Panacibacter microcysteis: one gene and its partner. The protein of the gene in region 2 binds, or shares a complex with, the protein of the main gene of each other region. Links are inferred from orthologs where the notes say so. Each region holds a gene or a part of one and is shown on either strand. Other genes may lie near its edges. The genes, in order: secA and secY.

Region 1 (15,697 bases), 2.0 Mb from region 2 along the record:
CAGCAAAGGCGTTGTATTTGAAAAAGTGGGCAACCTCTTCAACGCTTTTTATAATCATTACCTGCCTTTTGAACTAACCGGTGCTCAAAAAAGAGTCATAAAAGAAATAAGGGCAGATACTGCGCAGGGCCACCAGATGAACCGTCTTTTGCAGGGCGACGTAGGCAGCGGTAAAACCATTGTGGCGTTATTGTGTATGCTGCTTGCTGCAGACAACGGCTATCAAAGCTGCATGATGGCGCCAACAGAAATTCTTGCCCAGCAGCATTACAACGGCCTGCAGGAGCTGCTGAAAGATATGCCGGTGCAGGTAAGGCTGCTGACAGGCAGCACAAAAATAGCAGAGCGCAGAAAGATGCACGCAGGCCTTGCCGATGGCAGTATCCACATGCTGGTAGGTACACATGCCGTTATTGAAGATGCGGTGCAGTTTAAAAACCTTGGTTTTGCTATTGTTGATGAACAACATCGCTTTGGTGTGGCGCAACGGGCGCAGCTTTGGAAAAAAGCCGTAATACCACCACATATATTGGTCATGACCGCAACACCCATACCACGCACACTTGCCATGACGGCCTATGGAGACCTTGATTACAGTGTAATGGATGAATTGCCGCCCGGCAGAAAACCCATTCTTACCGTACAGCGAAACGAAATGCAACGGGCGTCCGTAATGGATTTTGTTAAAACAGAATTAGAAAAAGGAAGACAGGCTTACATTATTTACCCGTTGATAGAGGAGAGCGAAAAATTAAGCTACGAAGATCTTATGCAGGGGTATGACCAGGTGAAGAGCTATTTTCCCGAACCCCGTTACAGCATCAGCATGGTGCATGGCCGTATGCCCGCCGGGCAAAAAGATGTTAATATGCAACGGTTCATAAACCATGATACAAACATTATGGTTAGTACAACCGTAATTGAAGTTGGCGTAAATGTGCCCAATGCAAGCGTAATGGTAATAGAAAGTGCCGAAAAATTTGGTCTTTCGCAATTACACCAGTTGCGTGGCCGTGTGGGGCGTGGCAGCGAAAAAAGCTATTGCATTCTTTTAACAGGCAGCAAAGTAAGCAACGATGCCCGGGAACGTATAAAGATCATGTGCGCTACCAACGATGGTTTTGCCATTGCCGAAAAAGATCTCGAATTGCGTGGTCCCGGCGATATTGAGGGTACAAAACAAAGTGGAGTGTTAAACTTTAAGCTGGCAAGTTTAGTCAATGACAAAGGCTTGTTAGATTTGGCAAAACATTATGCAGCAGCAGTATTACAGGCAGATGAGGAACTGGTTCATGAGACCAATGCACCGCTAAGGCATTTCCTGGTATCGCAGAAGGGAAAAACTGCATGGAGCCTTATTTCATGAGGCAACAAATGAAATAGCTAAGGCGTTATTCAAAACATTCCCTCCAATATCTTTTTTTAGATCAGCTTTTCTTTACTATTAAGCTTTGGTTGTGTCACTCACTTGTACTGCAACAAATAACTCAGCATGTGCAGCGCCGTTACACAAACAATAGTAGCCTGTAGCGCCGTTTTTCGTGTACGTACCAAATGCCCCGGAATGATCTGAACGTACAAGAGTGCGACGCAACAGGCGATGAAAGCAGTAATACAGCCTGGCTCATAAATAAATTAATACGTTTCCGCCGGCAATATGAATCGTAACTGTTAGAATATTCGTAACTTTTAAATAAATTCAATTGAACCTGATGACCAGATTTTGCTTCGTATTTATTGTGTTGCTTGCTTTTGCTTCGCCATCATATTCGCAGGCCCTTGAGTTTATACAGAACAAGGGTCAGTGGGATGAGAAAGTGAAATTTAAAAGTGATATGGGCGGCAGTGTATTCTTTTTACAACAAACGGGTTATCGTGTAAGGCTAAACAAAAAAGAAGATCTGGAGAAAATAGCTGCAAGTTATTCCGGCCATGTGCACGGTAAAAATGATAAGATGGTTAGCAGTGCTGCCCTGTCGCTCACCACTGCCGGGGCGCCAGACAATAAAACCAATCATGAGAATAATGGCGGCACACAAAGCCCTGTTGTTTTACATTCACATGCTTACGAAGTAAATTTTCTCAATGCATCAGCCAATGCTGTCGCCATTCCAGATAAACCGCTAGATACGTACAACAATTATTTTATAGGCAATGATCCTTCGAAATGGGCGTCGGGTTGCAGCATTTATTATGGCATTACATACAAAAACATGTATCCTGGTATAGATGTGCGGTATTACTCAGACAGAGGTAATCTTAAATACGACATCATTGTAAATCCAAACGCAGATATCAGCAAACTGGCCCTGAAATTTGATGGTGTAAATGGGTTGGCTGTAAAAAATGGTAACCTGGTTATCAAAACATCGTTGGGTGATGTTTCGGAACTAAGCCCTTACTCTTACCAGTTTGACGCAAAAGGAAAAACAGAAGTAGATGCAAAATATGTGGTGGATGGAAATATCGTACGTTTCAAGCTTGGTAATTATTCGAAAAATGCTACGTTGGTTATAGACCCTACACTTATCTTTTCCAGTTTTTCGGCAAGTATCAGCGATAACTGGGGTTTTACGGCTACGTACGATGGTGCAGGTAATTTTTATGGTGGTGGTATTTCATTTGCCACAGGATTTCCTGTATCACCCGGTGCTTTCCAGGAAACATTTGGGGGTGGTCAGGAATTTGAAAATACAAGCGGTTACGATATTGCGCTTATTAAACTCACGCCTAACGGTTTTAACCGCATTTATGCTACCTATATTGGCGGCTCTGGCAATGAGCAGCCACATAGCCTTATAGTAGACAATGCAGGAGACTTGGTAATCGCAGGAAGAACAAGCTCTCCCAATTACCCCACAACAGCCTCCACCTTTGGGCCAGGTGGCGGTTTTGACATTATTCTTACTATTCTAAACCCCACAGGTACAGCATTGGTAGGTTCAAGAAAAATTGGTGGCTCTGGTTCAGATGGTTTAAATATCCAGCAGAATAGCTCTGGTTCAATCAAGAGTCTTTTTCGCAACTATGGAGATGATGCACGAAGTGAGGTTATTGTAGACAGAAACAACAATATATACCTTGCATCGTGTACACAATCCACCAATTTTCCTGTTACGGCTGGTGCCGCACAGGGCAGCAGCGGCGGTGGCCAGGATGGAGTGGTTATAAAAGCTTCACCCAATCTATCCAATATACTTTTTAGTACTTATCTCGGCGGCAGTGGTGATGATGCAGCCTTTGTACTATCCATTAACCCTACCAATAATAATATTTACGTGGCAGGTGGCACAACCAGTAATAACTTAAGGGGCACGGGCGGAGTAAACGGGCCTGTATTGTTTAGCGCATTCAGCGGCGGCGCCTGTGATGGTTTTGTTTCTATTTTAAACAATGCCGGAAGTTCTCTGATAAAGACGGTATATGTAGCGTCAGCCAATGCAGGCAGCGATGATGTAGTGTACGGAATTCAGTTTGACAGGAAAGGTTTTCCGTACATAACAGGTACAACCACTGTTGCTTTTCCTTTAGCAGGTAACCCGGCGTTTAATTCGCAATCGTCAGGAAAACAGTTTATAACCAAAATGCAGCCAACACTCAACGGTGTGGTATACTCTACAAATTTTGGTAAAGCAGGTAGCAGTGTGCCGGATATTTCGCCCACAGCATTCCTGGTAGACCGGTGTGAAAATGTGTATGTGGCGGGTTGGGGTGGAGGTTTAAACCTTCGCTTTGCTAATGCCGGTACACAGGGATTGATAACAACACCCGATGCCATCAGGCCTACGTCAGATGGCAGTGATTTCTACTTTTTTATCCTCGAAAAAAATGCTTTAAGCCAGTTGTACGGAACATTCTTTGGAAATATTGACCCGATAGCCGATGTAGGAGACCATGTAGATGGTGGCACCAGCCGGTTTGATAGTGAAGGTATCATATACGAAGCGCTTTGTGCCAACTGTCGAAAAGAAGGAACGTTCCCCACAGCGCCGGCAAGTGTGTGGGGGCGCGTAAATCCTGCTCAGGGTGGCGCAGAGTGTAACCTGGCCATGGTAAAAATAGCTTTCGAATTTGCCGGTGTTGGCTCAGCCATCCGTTCCTCTATTGCTGGCGTGCCAAGAGATACTGCCGGATGCGTTCCCTTAACTGTAGACTTTACAGACACCATTGGTAATGCACAGAAGTATATCTGGAATTTTGGAGATGGCTCTGCTGATACCACCACACCTACGGCCAATGTAAGTCACACATTCAATTCCATCGGTAAATTCAGGGTAAGGTTAATATCAATAGATTCGAACACCTGTAACATTGCAGATACTTCTTACCTGACCATTAAGGTTGGCGCTAATAAAGCAGATCTTGCTATTAATGTACAAAAGCTCGATCCTTGCGAAGCATTACTTTACCAGTTTAACAACAACTCCGTTGCACCACCATCATTTCCTTTTGGGGCACAAAGTTTTGAATGGAGTTTTGGCGATGGCATAACGCTGATCAGCGATCAAACATCACTGACCCACAGTTATGCCGCTCCGGGGACCTATAAAGTTGTATTAAGACTTATTGATACATCGTATTGCAATTACCCGGATTCTATCGCTATTACTCTAAGGGTTGCCGTAAACGTAGATGCACTTTTTGAAACACCGGCATCGGGCTGTGCTCCGTATACGGCCGTATTTACCAATACATCAATCGGCGGGGCCCAGTTTACCTGGGATTTTGGTGACGGTACAACTTCAACAGAAGAGAACCCGGTACATGTATTTACCACACCCGGAACGTATACAGTGCGTATGATTGCCAGTGACCCTAATACCTGTAACAAAATTGATAGTACACTACAGACGATCATCGTCAGTGCTTCTCCTGCTGCTGCATTTACATTTTCACCACAGGTACCCAAAGAAAACCAGGAATATACATTTACCAATTCTTCTCTTGGTGCAGTAAAATATAAATGGGATTTTGGAGATGGCGACACAATTGTCACCACAAGGATTGATACTACCATCAAACACACATACAGTGCAACTGGCACATTCAACGTTTGCCTTACGGCAACCAACCAGTACGGGTGCGATAGCACAGTTTGTGCCCCCATCAGCGCAATCATTGTTCCACTTGTTGATGTGCCAAATGCCTTTACACCTAATGGCGACGGAACTAATGATATTGTAAGGGTGCGTGGTTTTGGTATAGCTAAAATGGATTGGCGCATTTACAACCGTTGGGGTACAATGGTATTCAGGGGTACCACTGTAAAACAAGCGTGGGATGGCAAATATAACGGCGTTTTACAACCACAGGAAGTCTACGTGTATGTGCTTGATATAACATATTCAGACGGTACCAAATACAGAAAATCGGGTGATATTACCCTATTGAGATAGCTAAAGAATGATGAGGATGAAGAAAAAATATATCTATGTTGCCATAACCTGCTTGTTAGCGGGCATACAATCACTTCGTGCGCAGGATTTGCATTTTTCGCAGTATTACAATTCGCCGCTGCTTATAAACCCTGCCAATACCGGCTTCGCGCCGGATGTAGATTACCGCGTGGGTATAAATTACAGAAACCAGTGGGCCAGCGTTACGCCCAACCCATACAAAACGATGAGTGCATGGGGCGATGTGCAGCTCTTCAACAATCGTTTTGATAATGGCTGGGTGGGTCTCGGCGGTTCGTTGTTGAGAGACCAGGCTGGCAGTGGCGGGCTCGTTTCTACCAAAGGTTTTGCATCAATCGCATACCACCAGTTACTGGGTATGAACAGTCTGCTGAGTGGTGGCTTTAATGTCGGCTTTGCCAATAAACGAATAGATATTGGTAAGCTCACCTTCGATAACCAATGGAATAACAAATTCTTCGATTCCAACATTCCAAGCGGCGAAGCTTTTGCTTACAATTCAGTCACCTATCTCGATCTTCAGCTCGGGCTTAATTACGCTTATTTCGCGGGTGATTACGCGTATTTCAACGCCGGGTTTAGCGCAATGCATATCAACAGGCCACGAGAATCTTTTTTTGCCAACAATATTACAGATGTGAGAATCGATCCGCGTTACACCCTGTTTTTAAATGGCAGTTTCCGCGTTAATGAACAATGGATCGTAAACCCAAATGTATATGTTAGTAAGATGGCGAATGCATGGGAAACGGTTGCCGGTTTAAATGCACACTACAACCTCAGTGGAGATGGCAGCTCCAGGCTTATCGGCGGCATTTATGTAAGGCTTAAGGATTCATTCATACCCATGTTTGGATACCAATGGAATAATATCGCAGCCACTGTAAGTTATGATGCTACCAGCTCCTCGCTTGGCACCTACAATCAAACAAGAGGGGCCTATGAACTTTCAATTGTAAAGAGTGGTTTTTTCAGTCCGGGGGGTAAAAATATCAAGTGTCCTACCGTGTCATTTTAAATAACAATTCCGCTGTGCAGCAGCGGAATTTTATTATGAACCAGGCTTTTGTATTGCTATGAAGCTTTCGTTGCGTCGCACTCTTCAACAGCAACAATACTATTGAGCAAGCGCGAAGACCGAAGCGTTTGTTATACAGGTTTCGGTTCGATAAATTAAAATATTAGTACGTAAAAAATCCCGCTTTGTCCGGCGGGATTTTTTTTTATGTTATAAGTCTCTTCCGTGGCAGTTCTTGTATTTCTTTCCGCTACCACAAGGGCAGGGATCGTTACGCCCGATCTTTGGGCCCACTTTCACCGGCTCCTGCCTTACCGCAGATTGCTCCTGGTATTGGTCTTTCTCATTGGCTGCATAATCTTCACCCGCAGCTTCAACCTCTGCTTTGTTAGACTGCATGCGGCTCATATCAGTCTTTTGTTCGCGGCCTTCTTTAATATCGGCAGGGCGCTGTTCCATCGGTATATCGGCATGGCACAGGAAATTCACTATATCCCGGTTTATCGCACTATCCATTTGCTTAAACAAAAGGTAGGCTTCCTGCTTATAGATAACCAACGGATCTTTCTGCTCATAGTGCGCTGTTTGTACACTTTGCTTAAGGTCATCCATAGAACGGAGGTGCTCTTTCCACGCATCATCTATAAAAGCAAGGGTAATGGTTTTTTCCACTGCATTGCTCATTTCCGCACCTTCTGTGGCTATTGTTTTATCCAGATTGGCAAGTACCTGTAAGCCTTTTTTACCATCAGTAAACGGTACCACTACGTTCTGTATGTGTTGTCCCTGGCTTTGGCGGATATTGCTAAAAACCGGTATAACGCGTTTACCCAATTCATTTCTTTTGGCCTGGTAATTTGCAGCAGCTTCATTGTATAATCTTAGTGCCAGGTCATTCTCATTGCCTTTATTAAAATCTTCCGGTGTAATAGCTGTATCAATACCAAAGTTTACAATTACTTCAAGGCGAAAACCCTCAAAATCATTGTTCTCTTTAAACGTATTTACCAGTCCTTCAGCAACATCATAAAATGCATTGTCAAGGTCAAGCGCCAGACGCTCGCCAAATAATGCGTGGTTGCGTTTTGTATAAACCACAGTACGTTGCTTGTTCATTACATCATCATATTCCAGCAAACGTTTACGAATACCAAAGTTGTTTTCCTCTACTTTCTTTTGTGCACGTTCAATGCTTTTGGTAATCATACTATGCTGTATTACCTCGCCTTCTTTATAGCCTGCAAAATCCATTACTTTGGCAATACGTTCACTGCCAAACATGCGCATCAGGTCATCCTCCAGCGAAACATAAAACTGGGAAGAACCCGGGTCTCCCTGGCGGCCTGCACGGCCGCGTAACTGCCTGTCTACACGCCGGCTTTCGTGGCGCTCTGTACCAATGATTGCCAAGCCACCCGCATCTTTTACACCTGGTCCCAGCTTAATATCTGTACCACGACCGGCCATGTTGGTCGCAATCGTTACAGCACCCGCCAGGCCGGCTTCTGCCACAACCTGAGCTTCTCTTGCATGCTGCTTTGCATTAAGCACATTATGCGGAACTTGTTTTTGCTTAAGCATACGGCTAAGCAATTCACTCACTTCGATTGAGGTAGTACCAACAAGTACCGGTCTTCCGGCATTACGGAGTTCTTCAATTTTTTCAATTACAGAACCGTATTTTTCTCTCTTGGTCTTGTATACAAGGTCATGTTCATCCACACGCACTATGGGAATATTGGTAGGTATAGACACAACATCCAGCTTGTAAATGCTCCAGAATTCGCCTGCTTCTGTTTCCGCAGTACCGGTCATGCCGCAAAGCTTGTGGTACATGCGGAAGTAATTTTGCAAGGTTACTGTTGCATAAGTTTGTGTAGCAGCTTCAATCTTTACGTTTTCTTTGGCTTCGATTGCCTGGTGTAAACCATCACTGTAGCGGCGGCCATCGAGAATACGGCCTGTCTGCTCGTCAACGATTTTCACTGCCCCATCCATTACAACGTACTCAACATCCTTATCAAAAAGGGTATATGCTTTCAGAAGCTGTTGCACGGTATGTATGCGGTCTGTTTTTATACCGTATTCATTTAGCAAAACTTCTTTTTGTTTTATCTTTTCTTCCTGTTGTAACGTAGTATTATTATCAATCGAAGCAAGGTCGACACCAATATCAGGAATTACGAAAAAGTTTACATCTTCTCCGGAACGGGTAATCAGTTGAATACCTTTATCAGTAAGTTCAACAGAATTATTTTTCTCGTCTATATAGAAGTAAAGTTCTTCATCTGCCTTGGGCATTTCTTTTTGCTGGTCTGCGAGGTAGTAATTTTCCGAACGTTGTAATTTCTGACGTATACCAGGCTCGCTCAAAAACTTAATTAAGGCAGTGCTTTTTGGCAAGCCACGATGCGCACGGAAAAGTGCCAGGCCACCATCTTTCGGATCATCATTGCCTTCCGCGATTTTTTTCTTTGCCTCGTTCAAAAACTGGTTCACGGCACGTTTTTGTGCATCTACCAGTTTTTCTATCCTTGGCTTAAGGTCGAAAAACTGTTGTGTATTGTCGCTGTGACCAACCGGGCCTGAAATAATTAACGGCGTTCTTGCATCGTCGATTAACACGGAGTCAACCTCATCTACCATTGCAAAATGGTGTTTACGCTGAACCATTTCATCAGGATTGTGTACCATGTTATCGCGCAGGTAATCAAAGCCAAATTCGTTATTGGTTCCGTAGGTTATATCTGCCAGGTAAGCATTTCTGCGTTGTTGCGTATTGGGTTGATGCTTGTCAATGCAATCAACTGTTAATCCAAGCCATTCATAAATCGTTCCGTTCCACTCAGAGTCGCGACGGGCAAGATAATCGTTCACCGTTACAATGTGTACACCTTCTCCTGCCAAAGCGTTCAGGTAAGCAGGCAGTGTAGAAACCAGCGTTTTACCTTCACCGGTTGCCATTTCTGCGATCTTTCCCTGGTGCAAAACGATACCACCGATAAGTTGCACATCGTAGTGAACCATGTTCCATGTAACCTGGCCGCCGGCGGCTGTCCAGGTATTATTGAAAACGGACTGCTCACCTTCAATCTTGATGTAAGATTTATTGGGCTTTACACTTAATTCCCTGTCAAGTTGTGTAGCCGTTGCAATCATTTGAGGGTTTTCTTTGAAACGGCGGGCTGTTTCTTTTACTACAGCAAAGGCTTCCGGCAATATTGCTTCAAGAGCTTTTTCTATTTCTTTGTCCCGGTCCTTTTTGAGATTATCTATCTCCGTATAAATTGTATCTTTTGACTGAATGTCAGACGCAGCCAGTGCCTCAGCCTGTTGTTTTTTTGATTCGATCTCGTTATCTATATCTTTTAGCTGGTCCTTGATACGCTGCCTGAATTCAAGGGTTTTGTTTCTAAGGGCATCGTTGGAAAGAGACTGGTATTGCTGAAAGTGCTGATTGATCTTAACGACAACCGGCTCAATCTGTTTTACATCTTTTTCGCTTTTATTTCCGCCTATTAGTTTTGAAATAAACTTCAACATATCCGTGTTATTGGGTATTGATAATTATATGTTTTAAAGAGACCTTCACGTTGCCAAAAACCATGCTATCGAAACAGTAAGGCCAAAATGGCAGCAGGTTTTCAATTTAAGCCGTCAAAGGTAATCAATTTGCAATCAGCGTAGGTAAAACCATATTTATAAGCAGCCTTTACACAATAATTAACGAAAGCTACGTTTTATGAAAACCATTGTAACTGTGTTTACCTTTGTAATGTGAAAAAGCAGTTTTAAACCGTGGCTTTCGGAAGATTGCAATGTTTAAGTAGTAACAAGACTGTTTTTTGTAATAATACCCGCTTTGCTGAATAGAGAATAAAGCCCTGAAGAGTGCGACGCAACCAAAGCTGACAATAGTACTACAGTCCGGCTCCAAAAAATTAACCCCCCAAATATCTACAACATGAAAAATGTTTTTTTTGTTTCCGCACTGCTAATGCTGTCTGTTGTATTGCATGCTCAAAAAACTGCAATTATTCACAACCTTACCGATGCATGGGGTATAAGTTATACCTATTGCGGTGAAATTGTAAACGGCAAGCCTGGAGGAATGGGTGTGGCAACTTATTCAAATGGCGTGGTACGCCGGTACGTGGGCGGATTTGAAAACGGTTTTTATAGCGGAAAAGGAGTGATGCTTTTTGAAAATGGTTCTTTTTCTGCCGGTAGCTGGAGTAAAGGAAAAATGAGCGGTAAGTGTGGTTACACCACTGCCGAAGGTGCTTTTTTTGCCGGCGAGCTTAAAGATGGCATGCGTAATGGCATGGGGCAGGTTATATATAAGGATAACAGTTTTGTGAAAGGCAACTATGTGAATGACAAGCTGAGTGGCCGCTGTATCAATGTATGGAAAGATGGCAATATTGTAAGCGACATATTTTATGCAAATGATCTAAGAAACGGCACGGGGTTTCAATATGAAGTTAATACCAACAAATTGTATGAAGGTGAATGGAAAGATGATAAATGGGTAGAGGCAAAAAGTGCCGGATTTTATAGTTTTTTGAATGTAAGCAATTTTAAAGGGGAAAAAACAGCTGATCATATTCTAATTGGTCCACTGACTGCTGAAGGATACCTGAGAGATACCGCCTACTTTTATGATCTTAACAAACGCAAACGGTACTTTGGCTATTACGAAAAAGGTTTTATAAAAGACGGTCTGCAGGTAAAGGACGATAGTACAAGATTTGTGGGGGCTACAGATAATGTTGGTGCAAAAGGTTATTGCTTCGATTTTAAATTTAATAAATTTTACACGCAGGGTTATTATGTCAACGATAAGATTAATGGTGATATTCTCGACATAGATCTTGTGAAGAAAACGGTTTACATAGGTGCGGCTGCCAACGGCGCGTTTACAGGCAAAGCATATTTCTTTAATGATAAAGGAAGTATGTATTATGGAGATTATGTCAATGGTACATTAAACGGGCAGGGATTCAGGTTGGAAAATGACGGACATCTGACGATAGCGTCATGGAAGAATGGCACGCCCGTAAATGTTGAATCTGTGCTAAGCCCTGACGGGGAGGTCTTTGCAGGCAATCCAAAGACATTTGAAGAGTCGTTGAATGCTGTCGTAAAAGATTATCCAAAATTTTTTGACAATATCATGGGGTTTGCAACCACGGACTATGATTATAATGAATGGATGGGTGCAGAAGTGGGTAAAGACAGTTATTATGATTACTTTCTTACGCTGATCAACTTTGCCGGCAGCACAAGACCCAACATAATCGCAGACGACCTGGATCTTACAAACTTATACATCGTGACGATGATCCACGGTGCCGACCAGGCAAAGGCCAAAGCCAAATATGAAGAAGTGGTGAAAAAGGTAGCTGCAACAAGCATTGCAAATAAATCTCTGCCAAAAGCTGTGCGCTTTAAAGGCACTATAACCGCACCTGATATGATGAAACGCATCAATAGTACAAAATTTCAGCTTGATACGGATAAGGCCGACTTTACTACGATGGGTGTGTGGGTAAAACTTAGAAAGGACAAAGATGGCACTTATGCTGTTTCACTGGAAATCGGAGAACAGGCGGAGGAGTAACGCCTTACCAATAGCATTACAATGTAGAATCCAGGTTGCCGAAACCTTTCTTCTTTTTGCGCCAGAAAGCATAGACAATACCTGTAAAGAGCAATGCACTCCCAAGGCCAATGAGCAGTTCATTTTTCTTCCAGAACCGTTTTGTTTCTACACCTGCGGCTTTTTGTATGGCGGGCTCCTGGCTTAAGCCCCTGTTAGAAATTACCAGGCACAATATCAGCAGCGATAATGTGGTGGTTTTTAAAAGTGAAGTTACTGTTTGCACTAAGCAATGATTTCGTTAGGAGAGTGTTGCCGGGCAACAAAAAATAAAGGTAGCTATTCCGCGTTTAAAAAAAATTCATAAAACCGTAATATTATACCCACACGTCATGAGATAACACTAAGCGCTTCTTTTTTACGGCGTGAAATGACTTATTCGATGGTCGTGAAGCCAGGCTTTACACAAGGGGAAAGCCGGCAACATAATTATCGCTGGCATACCAGAAATTTAAGCTGTTTCCGTTAACTTTGCCGCCAATTTCGGGAAAGTCCACTGCCGCATAACGGTACTGTATGAGCAAATCCCTGAAAATTAAAAAGTTATAACATGCCTGGTCAGTTAAAAGAAGTCCGCAACCGTATTAGTTCAGTACAAAGTACGCAACAAATAACCAAAGCAATGAAGATGGTAAGTGCTGCAAAATTGCGTCGTGCACAGGATGCCATCATTCAGATGAGACCTTATGCGCAAAAACTCCAGGAAGTATTGAGCAATATTATCAGCAATACTGAAGGCGGTGTAAATATGAAGCTTGCAGAGGAAAGACCTGTAGAAAAGCTACTATTGATTGTTGTAACGAGCGACAGGGGCCTTGCGGGTGCTTATAATGCCAATGTTATCAAAACCGCCAAACAACTGATCGCAGATAAATATGCTGATCAACAAAAAAAAGGTAATGTAACTATCTGGAACATTGGTAAAAAAGGTTTTGAAAGTCTTACCAAAAGCGGTTATAAAACAGATGCCGCATACAAAGATATTTTTCTCAATCTCAGTTTCGAGAATGTGCAGGCTGCTTCTGTTGCTGCCATGAAAGCTTTTGAGAACAAAGAATTTGATGCAGTATACATTGTCTACAGCGAGTTCAAAAACGCTGCAACCCAGGTATTTCACAGCGAGCGTTTTCTGCCTATTCCAAAAGTGGAGAAAAAAGCAGGTGCGAAAAAGGCCGACTTTATATTTGAACCGAATAAAGAACAGCTTATTGCAGAGCTGATGCCAAAGATCCTTAATACACAATTGTACAAAGCAGTATTAGACGCTAATGCCAGCGAACATGGGGCGCGTATGACGGCAATGGATAAAGCAAGCGATAATGCAAACGAATTGCTCAAGTCTCTCAAAATATCATATAACCGAGCACGCCAGGCAGCCATTACCACAGAGCTTACAGAAATCGTAAGCGGTGCTGCAGCATTGCAGGGATAATTGTTGATTTGAAAATTTGACATTTGAAAGTGAAAACGGCTTACTTTTCTGCGAGTTTCAAATTGACTAATTTTCAAATTTTCAACTGAACAACATGGAACTTTCCCAAATCATACCACATATAGAGGCATTGATCTTTGCCAGTGAAAAGCCTTTGACCAGTCTTGATATCGTAGAGCTGATCAATAATGCCTTTGGATTTATGGAAGAGCGTATTATGCTCGACCAGGTGGAAAGTTGTATAGAAGGTATTCGTGAAAAATACCAAAGCGAATTTTATCCCTTTGAAGTAAGGGAAAGCGGCGGCGGCTGGCAATTTCTTACTAAAAAAGACTTTCACAAAACACTCGCACAATTAAACGGGGAGAAGTTTTTAAAGCGACTGTCAACCGCAGCGCTCGAAACCCTGGCTATTATCGCTTACAAGCAACCCATAACAAAAGGTGAGATAGAAAGCATACGTGGTGTAAACAGCGACTACAGCATTCAAAAGCTGCTGGAAAAAGAACTGATCATCATTACGGGCCGCAACGAAAATATGCCGGGCAAACCCTTAGTGTATGCTACATCAAAAAACTTCATGGACTATTTTGGGTTAAATACGGTGAGCGATCTTCCCAAAATAAAAGAGGTGCTGGCGGAGCAACTGATAGAACCAACCATCATCAACGCAGCGCACTTTGGAGAAGCTGCACCAAAAGAGGTAACCATCCTGGCAGTGGATAGTAACGGAGACCTCATTGCACACGGAAACGAACAGCAAGAGAATGAAAACCATGTTGAACCTTCTGCCAGCGAACATGAAGACGCAGTCGGGAAGGCTGCCACGGACGAAGCTGCACCTGATGAACCAACCAGTGAGCAAAATGAAAATGAAGATAACACGTCTCAGGATGAGGATAACGAAAACGAAACAAAAGCTTAGTATAATAGCCCTTCACTGAAGGGCTTTATTTTTATAATACCTGTAAACAACTCATATCGTATCTTCGGAAATTATGTCGCAGCAACTAACAAAAGAGCAATTGATCAGTGTGGCCAATGAGTTTGGTACACCGGTTTATATCTACCATGCAGAAAAAATACAGGAGCAATTAGAAGAACTGCAAAATGCGTTCGCAAAGTGTAAGGCTAAGTTCTTTTACGCCTGTAAGTCTTTAACCAATATCAATATTCTTAAGCTGGTAAAGCAATACGGCGCTAACCTCGATTGCGTAAGCATTAATGAAGTACACCTTGGTTTAAAAGCAGGTTTCGAACCAAAACAAATACTGTTTACACCCAATTGCGTAGACTTTGAAGAAATAGAAGCAGGCATCAAACTTGGTGTTAACGTAAACATCGATAATATCTCTTTGCTGGAAAGATTCGGCAACAAATACGGATCGTCTTACCCTGTTTGTATCAGGCTTAACCCGCATATAATGGCGGGCGGTAATTTTAAAATATCTACAGGCCACATAGACAGTAAGTTTGGCATCTCCATACACCAGATGCGCCATATAGAACGCATTGTAAAAACCACCGGCATACACGTAGCAGGCCTCCACATGCACACAGGCAGCGAGATAAAAGACATCAATGTTTTTTTGCAGGGTCTTGAAGTAATGTTTGATATGGCACGCCATTTTCCAAAGCTTGAATTTATAGACCTTGGCAGTGGCTTTAAAGTGCCTTATCATGACGATGATGTAAAAACGGACGTGGCAGCACTCGGTAAAAAAGTTTGCGAAGCATTTGCCGCATACGAAAATGAAAATGGCCGCAGCCTCGAAGTATGGTTCGAGCCTGGTAAATTCCTGGTAAGTGAATCGGGTTATTTCGTGGTAAAAGCCAATGTTATCAAGCAAACCACTGCCACCGTTTTTGTTGGTGTAAACAGTGGTTTTAATCATCTCATACGCCCCATGTTTTATGAGGCCTATCACCGCATCGAAAATATCTCCAACCCAAACGGCCCGGAGAGAATTTATACTGTAGTAGGTAATATTTGCGAAACCGACACGTTTGCGTGGGATCGTAAATTAAACGAAGTACGGGAAGGAGATTTGCTGGTATTCTGCAATGCCGGTGCATATGGCTTTGAAATGAGCAGTAATTTTAACAGCCGTTTAAAGCCGGCAGAAGTGCTGGTCAAAAACGGGCAGGCACATTTAATAAGAAAGCGC
Region 2 (14,700 bases):
GTTGGAAAGTGCAGGAATCACAGACGTTTTGGCTAAAAGCCTGGGTTCTGCAAACCCACACAATGTGGTAAAAGCAACTATCAAAGCACTTACACTCTTACGCGAACCTGTACAGGTTGCTAAAAACCGTAACCTTAAACTGAGCAAAGTATTTAACGGATAATATTTGTTTGGGTTTTTCCCGGACTATAAACTGATTGACAATGGCAAAGATCAAAATAACACAGGTTAAAAGTGCAATTGACAGACCAGAGCGTCAAAAACTAACTTTAAAAGCATTGGGTTTGAAAAAACTAAATGCAACCAAAGAGGTTGAAGCTTCACCCCAGATTCTTGGGATGGTTGAGAAAGTACATCACCTTGTAAAGGTTGAAGAATTAGGATAATCAATTTAAATAAAGCGAGGGGCGATTCCCCGTTGAGTAAAAAATCAATAAAAATGAAACTACACAATTTAAAACCTGCAGAAGGTTCTACACACAAAGAAAAACGTCTTGGTCGCGGTGAAGCAAGTGGTAAAGGTGGCACGTCTACAAAAGGTAACAAGGGTGGACAAAGCCGTGCAGGTTATCAACGTAAAAATGCACATGAAGGTGGACAGATGCCGATTCAGCGCCGTATACCAAAACGTGGTTTCAAGAATAATAACCGTATTGAATTTAAAGTGTTTAACCTCGGCCAGATTGAGCAGTTAAACGAAAAGTATGGTTTCAACGAATTCAGCAATGAAACACTTTATATCAATGGTTTGATTAACCGTACAGATAAAGTAAAAATATTAGGCAACGGAGAATTGAAAGCAAAACTTACATTTAAAGTAAATGCAGTAAGCGAAAAGGCAAAAGCGGCAATTGAATCAGCGGGTGGCAGCATTGAAATTTTGTAAAGAAATTTAACGATATTTGCCCGACGCACTAAAGGTGCGTCTTTTGGTTTACAGAGGAATTCATCTATTCAATTCTTTTTCAGTGAAAAAACTTATTCAGACTTTTAAGAATATCTGGAGCATCGACGAACTGCGCAGTAAGATTATTGTAACCCTTACACTTATATTGGTTTACAGGTTTGGTGCCCACATTGTTTTGCCAGGTATAGATCCCAATAAACTTTCAGATTCAGCAGGTACAAACAGCGGTCTCCTTGGCCTCTTCGATACTTTTGCCGGTGGTGCTTTTTCCCATGCATCAATCTTTGCATTGGGTGTAATGCCTTACATTTCAGCTTCCATTTTTATGCAACTGATGACAATCCTTGTTCCACAGATGCAGAAAATTCAGAAGGAAGGAGAAAGCGGTCGTAAAAAGATCAACCAGTGGACACGCTACCTCACAGTAGTTGTTACTATTCTTCAATCAAGCGCATACATCGCATACCTGAAAACACCAGATTATGCTGCTGCTATGATCGAGTCATTTAAACCTTATTTCTTTACTTCAACAGTTATATTGCTCACCGCAGGTACATTATTCGTAATGTGGCTTGGTGAGAAAATCCAGGATAAAGGGTTAGGAAATGGAACTTCCATCATCATAATGGTTGGTATTCTTGCTCGTCTACCCCAGGCGTTTGGCCAGGAGTTCTCATCAAAATATGAAGAAGGTGCAAAAGGTTTGTTGGCTTTTACCCTGGAAATTGTAGTACTGGTTGCCATTATCATGGGCCTGATCATTTTGATACAGGGTGTAAGAAAAGTGCCGGTTAATTACGCAAAACAAATTGTTGGAAACAGGCAGTTTGGTGGTGCCAGGCAATTTTTACCTTTAAAAGTAAATAGTGCAGGTGTAATGCCTATCATCTTTGCGCAGGCAATCATGTTCCTGCCGACATTATTTTCTTTCACCAATCTGGACTCTGCACAAGGTATTGTAAAAATATTCAGCGATCACAGCAACGGTTGGTACATGCTCATTTATGCCGTAATGGTAATTGCATTTACTTTTCTATACACCGCTTTGATCTTCAATCCAAAGCAAATGAGTGAAGACCTGAAGCGCAACAATGGTTTTATACCTGGTGTAAAGCCTGGTCAGCCAACAGCAGATTATATAGGCGCAATTATGGATAAAATAACTTTACCAGGTGCTGTGTTTCTTGCGCTGGTAGGTATATTGCCTGGTTTTGCGCAGTTGCTTGGTGTAACGCAGCAGTTTAGCACATTCTTCGGTGGTACTTCATTGTTGATTATGGTAGGTGTAATACTGGACACCTTACAACAAATTGAAACACACCTTCTTATGCGCCAGTACGATGGTTTAATGAAGGGTGGCCGCATACAGGGAAGGCAAACGGTATCACCTGCAAGCGGTTACTAATTACGTTTTATCTGTAACAAAAATAATTTTTCAACCTGCCAGTTAACTGGCAGGTTGTATTGTTTAAATGATACGTGGAGCCAGGCGGTAGAATATAAATGGATCGTTCCTTGCGTCGCACTCTTGTACTGCAAACCTGTATTGAGCTGTTGGCTGCGGATTTGCTGCCCGCTCAAACCAATGTGTTTAGCCTGCAGGTAAGGGTTGCAAACAAAGCAATTATTAGTTATAAACAAACGACCAACCCGCCAGTTTGCCGGTGAAACAGAACGCTGCAGTTGCCATAAAAGTGGAACGATAAACCGAGCGTGGCAACAGGTGATGCCACAACGAACAAATGCTGGAAACATAAAATAATGTCAAGGAGAATAAACGGTATGATTATTATAAAGACAGAAGCGGAGATAGCAATGATGAAGGCAAGCGCAATGCTTGTAAGCAAAACACTTGCTGAAGTTGCCAAAGTTTTGAAACCCGGTATGACCACATTGGATATTGATAAACTTTGCGGCACATTTGTAAGGGATCATAAGGCAATTCCATCATTTCTCAATTACCGCGGATACCCTTATAATGTTTGTGCATCTGTAAATGATGTGGTAGTGCATGGATTCCCCAATAATAATGCGCTGAAAGAAGGTGATATTGTTTCTGTAGACATGGGTGTAATACTCAATGGCTGGCATGGCGATCACGCATATACTTTTATTTTGGGAGATGTACCCGAAGAGGTTTCAAAACTGGTGCGGGTAACAAAGGAATCGCTGTACAAGGGCATTGAAAAAGCTACTGCGGGCAACAGGATTGGTGATATTGCATACGCTATACAGGAGCACACAGAGCGAAAGAACGGCTATGGTGTTGTGAGAGAACTTGTAGGGCATGGCCTGGGCAGAAGCCTTCATGAAGACCCGCAGGTACCCAACTATGGAAAACGTGGTACGCTTTCGAAACTAAAAGAAAACATGGTGTTGGCTATTGAGCCAATGATTAACCTTGCCAGTAAAGAAGTTTATACAGAAGATGATGGCTGGACAGTACGTACAAGAGATGGTAAACCATCAGTGCATTTTGAACATGATGTATGTGTAAAAAAAGATAAAGCCCTTATACTATCAGATTACGCAATAATAGAGGCGGCAGAACAAAAGAATCTCAATCTTAATACCAGTTATTATACCGCAAAAAGCCTCGTTGTATAACGGGGCTTGTTTTTATGGAACATACACAAAGCATGCAAAAAGTATTGGTTGTGATAGGCGGCGGGGCTGCCGGCTTTTTTTGCGCGGTGAATGCAGCCCGGATGAATAGAAACCTGAAAGTGGTAATCGTAGAAAAAAGCAGTAAAGTTTTATCTAAAGTAAAAGTCAGCGGTGGCGGAAGATGCAATGTTACCCATGCCTGTTTTGATATAGATACACTCGTCAGAAAATATCCACGCGGACAACAGTTCTTAAAGAAAGCCTTCCATTGGTATAACACCAATGATACCATCACCTGGTTTAATGAACGAGGTGTGCAACTGAAAACCGAAGCCGATGGCAGAATGTTTCCTGTAACGGACAATTCGCAGACAGTTATTGATTGTCTTATTCGGGAAGCCAACAAATTTAATATAGAGATCCTGTTCAACACACAGGTTAGCAGCATAGAAAAGAATGAGAATGGATTTACTATTCATGCAAATAACCGTTCAATAGATGCAACCTTTATATGTATAGCTACGGGCGGCTATCCTAAAGCGCTACAATTTCAGTGGCTCGAACATCTTGGTCATACGATTGAAAAACCTGTACCATCGCTGTTTACGTTTAATATTCCTGCAAACGAAATCACTGCTCTTATGGGCGTAAGCGTAGCGGCTGCAACCATCAAAATACAATCTTCCAAACTGGCCGAAACAGGTCCGTTGCTTATTACACACTGGGGGTTGAGCGGTCCTGCAGTATTAAAGCTTTCGGCATGGGGCGCAAGAGAACTTGAAGCAAAAAATTATTCATTCACAATATTCGTAAACTGGCTGCCAGGTTACAATGAGAACAGTCTTAGAGACGAATGGCAGCAGTTGCGCCGGCAATATGCATCTGTAAAAATCAGTAACAAAAACCCATTTGCCCTGCCCGCAAGATTATGGCAATATTTTCTTGATTTATGCGCAGTACATGCAGATGCGCGGTGGGCCGATCTTCCTGCAACAGCTCAGCATAAATTAATTAAAACCCTCACAGCACAGGAATTTAATGTGCACGGCAAAACAACATTCAAAGAAGAGTTTGTAACCTGCGGCGGAATAAAGCTTTCTGAAATCGATGTTAGCAGCATGCAGAGTAAAAAGATTCCCAGCCTTTATTTCGCAGGCGAAGTAATGGATGTAGACGGAATTACCGGTGGTTTTAACTTTCAGAATGCCTGGACAACAGGATGGATTGCTGCAAAGCATATCGCATCGCAGTAGTAAAAGGCATTACCGTTACTACAGGAATACAGCAACTGCCAAAGATTCCATCAAAAATTCAATCAGCCAGATGCGCAATTTTCGTTTGCCTTCAAAATAATTCCATAAAATAAAATCAACAAAGAGCAGGTAGCTTTCAATTAAAATAAAAAACAATGCTTGTAGCAGAAGCGAAGAAAAAAACTGAATGCGCCAGATATAAAAACCGACGCAAATAAAAGGCAGTATAAGTGCTATAATAAGGAACGGAGAAAGCCTGTGCAGGCATTTTTTAAATTGAATTCCTTTTCCATAAACAAAACCGTAAAAAGGTTTAGGGTTGAACCTAACTGTGTTCTCTTTGTTACCGTCATTAAAGCTGTAATTATTTCCCGGCAATGTAAGCATGGTCGTTAATTAGATTACACAGTTTTTCTCTATCGTACAAAGTAATGCACATTACCACTGCCTGTCAATACACAAAAAGGTGTATTTATACAACCAGGTTGTTTTCCAGCGCATACCTCACCAGCATAGCAGTATTCTTTACATGCAGTTTCTTAAGCATTTGCTTTCGGTAAGTATTTACTGTTTTATCGCTCAAAGAAAGTTCGGTAGCTATACTTTTATCAGTATGCCCGTTAGAGATCAGTTGTAAAATTTCTCTTTCACGGGTTGTAAGCGGTTGCTTTTCATCCATAAATCACTTTTGTGTAAAAGTCAATATAATGATCACTGTATGCAATACACGAAAAGGTGTATTGTGCCCCGTTTATAACTGCTATGTTTCGTATAACGTTGCAGCATTGCTGCTGTCATTTTTATTGTTGCCGGCAATGGTTTTTCATGGCATCGCCTGTTGTGTCACTCACTTCAGGGTTCCGATTTTATGGCGACTGCAGCGTTTTGATATTCGCACATCTTGAGCAGTGGCGCTGTGTGTGCTTGTTAAAGCCATCAATGCTGCCGTAAAAGACAAGCCTGTAAAATTGCAAACAGTTTATATTTGAGTCACACAGTCATAACTAATATTTGTACAATGAATAGCTATTTTGTGCAGGCAACAGTTGCAGACATACCACATATTTGGTCAATACTACAAGGTGCTATTGCCCGCAGAAAAGCAGATGGCAGCCAGCAATGGCAGGATGGGTACCCCAACCCTGAAGTACTGCAGCGGGATATAAAGAGCGGTGTTGGTTATATTTTGAAGATAGGTGATGAGATTGCCGGCTATACTGCCATACTAATAAACGATGAACCGGCATATGCCGGTATTGAAGGAGCATGGTTAACCAATGATGATTTTGTGGTGTTTCACCGTGTGGCGGTGGCGCAAGAATTTCTTGGCCAGGGCATTGCAAAAAAACTGCTTACATACATAGAAGCTTATGCACGCAGCAAAGGTATCCGCAGTTTAAAAGCAGACACAAATTTTGATAATGCCGCCATGCTGGCCACTTTCGAAAAAATGGGCTATCAATATTGCGGGGAAGTATGGTTTAGGGGAAACCCAAGGCGTGCTTATGAAAAAGTATTAGCAACCATTCCATAACAACTTAGTTTATAGATTATGAAAGGCAGACACATCACCATGCACAACCTACGCACAACAGCAGTTTTTGTAGTGCTATTTTTGTTTTTATGTACATTCTGTACAAATGCACAACAGCAAAATATGGTTCGAATTGCAAAGATTAAAATTGATTCGCTTCAGGTGCATCAGTATTATGCTGCACTTAAAGAGCAGATGCAGGCTGCTATAGCAAAAGAACCTGGTGTACTTACGTATTATGCAGTAGCTGATAAAAAAGATGAGACCAGTATTACCATCCTGGAGGTTTACGCAGATCCCACAGCTTATCAAACACACATACAAACGCCGCATTTTAAGAAATATAAAGAGACGGTGAAAGATATGGTTAAATCATTAGAGCTTACAGATGTTGAGCTTATTGCCACTGCTATGAAGCCTGCCGAATGATTTGACTGCTTTGAATAAAGTTTGAGGTACAGTAATATGGTTGATTTATTCCCCTTTGAAATTAAACCTGCTATAGACTATTGCGCAGACGAACCCGGATGTGCTGAAAAATATTATACAGTACAAGAGTGCGACGCAACGGAAGCTTCATACATATTCTATAGCCGGGTACAACAACAAAAAAAGGCTGCCGGAGCAGCCTTCCCGTTTCCCGGTCATGTAGCAGTATGAACTATTTTTTACCGTATTTACCTGTCCTTACATCTTTAATTACTCCCTTCCAGTTTAAGCCAAAAGCAAAGTCGTAAACGTTACCTTCGCTATCCTTGTGTGGTTGCATATCCTGTGGTACGTCTTCCTGCTGTGTTTCTACTGTCAGCATATTTGCAGGCATTTGTAAAGGCAACAAACCCGATGGTTCAGTTGCGCCGGATAGTATATCCATCAAAGCCTGGTCCTGCACACCAAAAGTTACCAGCAGGCCTTCTATTTTCGATTCAAACTCGGCCACCACGGCAGGGTTGGACAGTGCCATGCTTACAATTACCGGCCTGCCATTCATAGCGGTTTTTGTATCGAGTATAAGCTGCAGGTCTTTGGTATTCGATGCGGTGGTTGTTTTGCCTTTATAAGTGCGGTTGGTTATGGTTGGGTCAATAACAGGATCGCCGGCTGCAATACTCTGGCTCCTGGCCTCAGCAGCCGTATAGGGGCCATATTGAAGGCTTATGGGTACATAGCCATTGCCGCCATTATCGCGGTCAGCTTTTTCATAGCCAACACCACCATTGGGGCCTTTTACCAATACCAGGGCAATATCAGCTTTCGCCGGATCGTCTGTTACATTGAAATATTTTTTTACAATATCTATGTTTACAGGGTATTCTTCCCGCTCAGGCGTCATATTACCAAACCAATCTCTCGCTGCAGGTACGGTTCGTTTTGGTATATATATGGTCTTTGTTTTTGCAAGCGGCAGTACATTGTTTTTGTTTTTCAGCAATACGATCGATTTCAGCTGCGCATCATAGCCAGCCTGCATAAACGCTGCATTACCTGTTGTTTTTACAGAGGCTGCAACATCCAGGTAGGGATTTTCAAATAACCCCACCTGGAGTATATTGCGGAGCAACCTTACGGCAGATTGTTCAAAACGTTTGCGCATCCATGCTTCACCATGTTCTTTTACACCCATGTTGTATGCCTCCATTACCGGCCTGGCATCGTTGTTACCACCAAACTGGTCGAGCCCGGCCATGAGTACTTTGTAATGTCTTTCTGCAATGGTCAGTTTTTCTGCGCCCCATGATTTACCCCAGAAGACATCCGGTGTTTTACCTTCATCACCTGTAACCAGCCAGTCTGTACAAACCACCCCATCATAACCATATTTATTTCTCAACAGGTCAGTAACAATAAATTTGCTGTAGCCATTGCCAACGTTCTCTCCATATTTTGTATCCTGGTTATAAGAAATGGTATAGTATGGCATAACGGCTGCGGCTTTCCGTGTTTTACCATCCAGTTTAAAAGCCCCATCAATAAAAGGTGCAAGCTGGGTATTAAAGTTTTTGCCCGGGTATACCGCAAATTTGCCATAAGCAAAATGGCCGTCACGTCCGCCTTCTTCAGGGCCACCGCCGGGCCAGTGTTTCACCATTGCATTCACGCTGTGAAAGCCCCAGCCATCTTTAATTTCTGCAGCACCGGAAGATGTCTGAAAGCCGTCTACGTATGCTTTTGCCATGTCAGCAGCAAGCTTTGGGTTTTCGCCAAATGTGCCGCTAAAGCGGTTCCAGCGTGGTTCTGTGGCAAGATCTACCTGCGGCGATAATGCAGTGGCAATACCAAGCGCACGATATTCCTGCCCCGCAACCTGCCCAAATTTCAAAACGATTGCCGGGTCGAAAGTTGCGGCAAGACCAATAGATTCGGGCCACATAGAAATAGTGCCACCTGCACCAAGATTATATTCTGCATTCGCCACCACGCCATTGCGGGGGTCAGAACTGTTGTTGGCAGGTATGCCCAGGCCAAGACCCTCAACAAAAGCCTGCACATTGTTGTTCCATTGTGCGGCAACACCGGGGCTCTGCACACGTGTTACGAGTATATGGCGCAGGTTATCTTCCTGTAAAAATTTCTTCTGTTGATCGCTGATTGCATAAGCCTGCATACCACTGGAATCAATTGGTTTGCCGTTATAAGTTCCTGCACCAAAACCTTTCGGTGCTGCCGGTATGGATTGATGTGCACTGTACAACATTAAACCAGCAATCTGCTCCACACTCATCCTGGCAGCAAGATCCTTTGCTCTTGTATCAACAGGTAAACGCCAGTCTTCGTACACATCGAGTTTGCCATTTTTATTCAGGTCTTTAAAATGTCTGCCCTCAACCGTAAGTATCGTAATACCCGATTCCGGTGAATAACCGAGTGTTGGTCCATTACTATTCGATACTGTTTTGAAAGTACTGCCGGTACTGCTTTGGGCAATGCTGCTGAAACTGCTTATAAGCAACAACAATGTGCCCGTACCGAGCGTACAGAAGAATGATTTTTTCATATGCAGTGTTTTATGGCAATAAAATAAAATACCTTTATTGCGTGTTTGGTACGCAATGAAGTATGAAAATAACACTTTTTTGTATAATATATCATCATCACACAAATACTGCGACATTCCCCGTAAATTCAGCGACGAAAAAAAAGGCTGTATGGAGCCCGGCTGCAGAACAGGCATATGGCTTTGGTTGCGTCGCACACTTGTACGACATAATTTAATGCGGCAGTTCCGGGTGTAACAACGTACTCTCTATAAATCACGCTCTTTCGTAAACCGACTATTATTATGAAGCAGTTTATAAATATGTTTGTGCTTGTATTGATTTTGAGTATTTGTAACAACTACCTCTATGCACAGGATGTATACGGGCACCTGCGTGAGGGCTGGCTGCAAAAAGCGCAACAAACACAGCCCCCGTTAATAGAAACAGTGAAGCAGCCTGTAACGCTGGTCAACATGCAAAAAGACACCACGGCATTTCAACACTGGAAAGCCGTGAACCATTTGCCGGTAGATTCGCTTTACAAAAGATCTTTTAAAAGTCAGTCAGGCGTAATAGCAGATTTTGGTGAACACCTTACCGGTTATTTTACTTTTTCGCTTGCTGAAGCTGGCAGTGTTCCCGATGCTCCTGTACGCATCAGGTTTACATTTGGTGAAGTACCTGCTGAACTTACCACACCATTTGATCCGTATCCCGGTGCGCTAAGCCGTGGCTGGCTGCAGGATGAGATTGTTACAGTTTCAGATATACCAGCAACAATTACTATTCCAAGGCGGGTAGCTTTCCGGTATGTAAAAATGGAGTTGGTAAACAGTAATGTTTATCCTGACTTTCGGATCAGCAATATATCTTTCACAGCCACCACATCGGTAAAAGCAATGCCAGATACACTTACAGCATCAGCAGGCAAAATGATTGCCGCTATAGATAAGGCAGGGTTAACAACATTGAAAGAATGTATGCAAACCGTGTATGAAGATGGCCCAAAACGCGACAGGAGATTATGGATCGGAGATCTTTACCTCGAGTCGCTTGCCAATATGTATTCATTCAGGAACTACGATCTTACCAAGCATTGTTTATACCTCATAGCCGGGCTTAGTTATAAAGATGGGGTAGCGGCTTCTAATATTTTTGAAAGACCCACACCGCATCCGCAGGTAAATCCTTTGTTTGATTACGCACTCATCTACAATGTTGCCGTAAAAGAATACGTACAGGCAACAGGCGATAAGCAAACCGCCACAGATCTTTGGCCTTTGATCAGGCGGCAGTTAGATATACCCAAAAAATACATACAGCCCGATGGCATGCTTGATTATGAAAGAGCCAATAAAGAGTGGTGGCTTTTTTTCGACTGGCGCAGCGGTCTTGATAAACAGGCCGCCTTACAGGGAGTAGTTATATGGGCTTATAAAAATACGTATGAGCTAGCAAAAATGATTGGTAAGCAAAATGAAGTGTCCGACTTGCCCGCACTTATAAACAAACTGTCCAGTGCCGCGCACAAAAATTTGTACGATGCCGCTACGGGTGTTTTTATAAGCGGTAAAGATAAACAGGTATCATATGCTTCCCAGGCCTGGATGGTGCTGAGTGGCGTTGCTTCAAAAGCAGAAGGCGCAAAAGCACTTTCTAAACTTGCTGTTATGGATAATGTTGTTTATCCCGGTGCGCCATACCTGTATCATTACGTTATCGAGGCTATGATAACATGTGGTATGAATAAGGAAGCAAAGACATTACTGGTGGATTACTGGGGCGGTATGATCAACAAAGGCGCAGATACATTCTGGGAAGTCTATGATCCGAAAGATGATTTTTTGTCGCCGTATAATTTCTTCCCCATAAACAGTTACTGCCATGCATGGAGTTGTACGCCTGTGTATTTCATAAGGAAATACCCGCAAATATTCCAGGGCCAATAGGTAGCACCAAAGGCGTATTTGTTTTCTTGCTATCCGGGTTTTATAAATGTGTCTTAGGTTAGTTACACGTAAGCATTCAAACAGCATACTTTAAAAGAAGGATTTGCTATAGTTCATAAAATAATTCAACGCAGGTTATCAGGCAACAACACAGATTGATTATATTACTTTCAAACCACCTTCATATGAAACGATTGCTGATATATTTTCTAATCGCTTTTTCATCTGCACTGCATGCGCAAACAATTATTCCGCTTTACAATGGTGCAGCACCCGGCTCAGAAAATTGGAACTGGCAGGAGCAGCAGATAAAAACAGACGTTGGCACAATTGTGATGGATGTAACAAAGCCTTCGCTTACCGTTTTTAAACCGGAAAAACCAAATGGTACAGCTGTTATTATTGCGCCGGGTGGCGCATTTCATGCATTGGCTTACGATCACGAAGGAGTGGAGGTTGCAAAGCGCCTCAATGCAAAAGGTGTTACGGCCTTTGTGCTAAAATACAGGGTGGTACATACAGACCCTGCACATCCTGAAAACAGCATTGGTAACCTGATGGCCACAAAAAATTTTAAGAAGCTCGATTCATTAAATGCCTTGGTTATACCACTGGCATTGCAGGATGGTATAACTGCTGTAAGCTACGTGCGCACACATGCCAAAGAGTACAGCATAGATACGGCAAAGATTGGTTTCATGGGTTTTTCTGCCGGAGCCACATTAACCATGTCTGTAGTTTACAGTGCTGCTGCTGAAGCCAGGCCAAATTTTATAGCACCCATTTACGCATATGAGAATGCTATTGCTGGCACAGCCGTACCCGCAGTTACAACGCCCATTTTTATTGCGTGCGCAAGTGATGACGATCTTGGCTTTGCCTTACACAGTGTACACATTTATGAGAAGTGGCACAATGCAGGCCAGCCGGCCGAATTGCACATGTACGAAAAAGGTAAACATGGTTTTGGAACACGCATGCAAAACCTCCCGGTAGATTCATGGATGGACATGCTTACAGACTGGATGAAGATGCATGGATTTATAAAATAGATTTGGTACCGGCAAAGAATATGCATGAAGCTGCTGTTGCGTCGCATTACGTTCATCTGCAATGCAGGTGGCATCTGCAGTTCCCGGTACATGGCTCCGCAACTAATAGCGATGGGCTTTAAAATTTTCATTTCATATACTTATGCTCATTGTGCAGAAGCGTTTTACTTTTTGCTGAGCGCCGTTGCTCTCTTGCTGCATAAGGAACAGGATGTACAGGAGTGCGACGCAACGAAAGCTTAATAGTAGTAATGCAGCCGGGCTCATAAAAAATAGTAACGTACATAGCTTAGATTGTATGTTATAATTACAGAACTTCATACACTTAACTTAAATATGCTTTCATGAAAAAAACAATTGTCTCACTCTTATGGCTTGCCGGAATATGCAGTGCCTGCAACAACGGCGAACAAAAAGAAAATACAGCAGATTCAGCAGCAACGGCGGTAACTGCAGACCCTGCCAAAGACTGGAAATTTGGTATTGCATTATGGACGTTTCATGATGTAAACTTTCCGGCGGCTTTGGACAGGGTAGACAGCGTGGGTTTAAAATACATTGAGCCTAATACTTTTCACGCAGCGGGTGCAGCGTTGAAAGATTCGATGATCATGCAATTGTCGCCTGACGGCATTGACAAACTAAAAGCGTTGATTGCGCAAAAAGGACTAACAGTAGAATCGATGTACATTGTAGGAGATTCTACCATACAATCCTGGGTGAAGCAGTTCGACATAGCCAAACAGTTTGGTGTAAAATTCGTGACAACAGAACCACCTGTAAAGATGTGGAACAGCATTGATAGTCTTGCCGGTGTTTATGGTGTAAAGGTTGCTATACATGAACATTGGAAAGGGGTAAGCGATTACTGGAATCCTGACACAACGCTGATGGCAATAAAAGACCATCCAAACTTTTATGTATGCGCAGACCTTGGCCACTGGCCAAAAAGCGGCATTGATCCACTGGATGCAATAAAAAAATTAAGTGGCCATATAATAGGTGTACATTTTAAAGATATTGCTGCATATGATAACCCTGCATTGAAAGATGTAGTTGCTGGTACAGGTGTGGTAAAGTTTCCTGAAATATTTGCAGAGTTGAAAAAACAAAATTTTAGTGGTAACATTTACATAGAGCGGGATTCTGTAGAACCACATGGCAACGTTGCATCTGTAATGCAGGAAATAAAGTATTACAATGAGCAGGTGGGTAAGCTGAAATAGTTGACTGTAAAGGCTTACAGCCGTTGAAAAGTATATACCGGGAAAGGTGTATACTTTTTTTATTGCTTGCATTTTAATGATCCGCGTTGTAATTTGTTGCCTGATTCATCAAGTGTTTTTTCATTAACTAAACTCTTTCTGCTATGAAAACTTGTAGACCATTAACAACTGTTGTGTTATTTATTTTATGCTTTGCCTGTAAACGGGAAGTTGTAAAACAAACATCATTAGGCGCGTTTTCTGTGCAAGCCCTGGCAACATTCACAGACACTGTCAAAATTCCGATCAACGACCTTGGAGCGGGTACATTTATGGGTAAGGTTGGAGGATTATACCCTGGTGGTGTAAATGCGCCTTTTGGTACTTATGCGGCCGACCTGATGACTTTTTCAAAAGATATTAAACCACTCAATGCTGATGGCGAGCCCGCATCGAACGGTGTAGTTGGTTTTATTGCTATTGGTGGAAGCACCTGCGGCAAAATGATGTCTGCACTTACGGATAAAACGACCGGGAACCCACTTACCAATGGAAAACTTAAAATGGTGAACTGTACCAATGGTGAAGGTTCTGCATCGCTCAATAGTTTGATGAATGCGTCTGATACCATATGGCCTATTATTATGAATAAGCTAGGAAGAAGGAAATTAACGGTAAGCCAGGTGCAGGTAATCTACCTTGAAACAGATGATTCCATACAACTGAGCGGTTTTCCTGACAGGCCACTAAGAGCAAAGCAGGAGTATGTACAAACACTGAAGATGTTTAAAACAAAATTCCCAAACGTGAAGCTTGTATATGTGTTAGGAAGAACAACCACGTTTCTGACCAAAAAGAAAAAGCTGATACATAATGTAGAGCCCAATCCTTATTACAATGGCTGGGCATGTAAATGGCTGATCGAAGATCAGATGAATGGTGTACCGGGCACACGGTACAAAGGGGCTTCGGCAGAAGTACCAATGGTTACATGGGGTTGGTACCAATGGGCTTATGGTACCTCTCAACCCCGCAAAGATGGCTTTACATGGGAGGCTTCTGATACCGAAGATGGTTTGCATGCTACGCCTGCAGGATCGGATACATTGTCAGGGTATTTTCAAAACTTCCTGCTTACTGATATCTATGCAAAGAACTGGTATGGAAAACAGGATTAATTGAGTGAAGCGGGTGAATATATTATTGTTTGAATTA

Evidence for each region.
Region 1: the proteins of secY (region 2) and secA are in contact, whole or in part, in a crystal structure (PDB 3DIN), measured with the Thermotoga maritima proteins. The link is inferred for Panacibacter microcysteis from one-to-one orthologs. Residues at the interface, in WP_004081795.1 of Thermotoga maritima: Glu108, Gly109, Glu110, Glu111, Ala236, Glu237, Arg238, Arg239, Ile240, Thr241, Ile242, Gln243, Tyr244, Ala245, Arg246, Arg247, Val248, Thr249, Gly250, Arg251, Arg252, Val253, Tyr254, Gly256, Ala257, Ser258, Thr259, Tyr260, Leu261, Pro262; in WP_004082002.1 of Thermotoga maritima: Glu261, Ala262, Arg263, Lys300, Ala301, Arg302, Thr303, Ile304, Ile305, Leu323, Tyr324, Asp325, Pro326, Val329, Ser330, Tyr333, Ile336, Lys340, Phe345, Val349, Glu363, Phe364, Tyr374, Ser375, Gly376, Gly377, Glu393, Ile395, Thr482, Ser483.

Annotation. Positions count from the first base shown.
Region 1 is NZ_JADWYR010000001.1:706,978-722,674, reverse strand. Bases 6,446-10,358 are described here. They hold secA (preprotein translocase subunit SecA), read right to left. Parts: upstream 9,979-10,358; coding sequence 6,646-9,978; downstream 6,446-6,645. Outside these bases: ATP-dependent DNA helicase RecG, read left to right, coding at 1-1,366; I5907_RS02910 (DUF7948 domain-containing protein), read left to right, coding at 1,713-5,396; I5907_RS02905 (PorP/SprF family type IX secretion system membrane protein), read left to right, coding at 5,413-6,435; I5907_RS02895 (MORN repeat-containing protein), read left to right, coding at 10,400-12,058; I5907_RS02890 (hypothetical protein), read right to left, coding at 12,075-12,323; atpG (ATP synthase F1 subunit gamma), read left to right, coding at 12,648-13,529; SMC-Scp complex subunit ScpB, read left to right, coding at 13,624-14,454; lysA (diaminopimelate decarboxylase), read left to right, coding at 14,528-15,697. UniProt on the Escherichia coli protein: Required for protein export, interacts with the SecYEG preprotein conducting channel.
Region 2 is NZ_JADWYR010000001.1:2,713,046-2,727,745, forward strand. The notes cover bases 225-3,140. They hold secY (preprotein translocase subunit SecY), read left to right. Parts: upstream 225-968; coding sequence 969-2,312; downstream 2,313-3,140. Other genes in these bases: rpmD (50S ribosomal protein L30), read left to right, coding at 225-386; rplO (50S ribosomal protein L15), read left to right, coding at 440-886; I5907_RS11130 (hypothetical protein), read right to left, coding at 2,309-2,662; map (type I methionyl aminopeptidase), read left to right, coding at 2,669-3,140. Outside these bases: rpsE (30S ribosomal protein S5), read left to right, coding at 1-163; more of rpmD, read left to right, coding at 204-224; more of map, read left to right, coding at 3,141-3,514; I5907_RS11140 (BaiN/RdsA family NAD(P)/FAD-dependent oxidoreductase), read left to right, coding at 3,547-4,767; I5907_RS11145 (hypothetical protein), read right to left, coding at 4,786-5,154; I5907_RS11150 (response regulator transcription factor), read right to left, coding at 5,240-5,446; I5907_RS11155 (GNAT family N-acetyltransferase), read left to right, coding at 5,786-6,301; I5907_RS11160 (putative quinol monooxygenase), read left to right, coding at 6,425-6,730; I5907_RS11165 (glycoside hydrolase family 3 protein), read right to left, coding at 6,963-9,296; I5907_RS11170 (alpha-L-rhamnosidase-related protein), read left to right, coding at 9,582-11,228; I5907_RS11175 (alpha/beta hydrolase), read left to right, coding at 11,414-12,280; I5907_RS11180 (TIM barrel protein), read left to right, coding at 12,625-13,506; I5907_RS11185 (hypothetical protein), read left to right, coding at 13,650-14,663. UniProt on the Escherichia coli protein: The central subunit of the protein translocation channel SecYEG. Consists of two halves formed by TMs 1-5 and 6-10.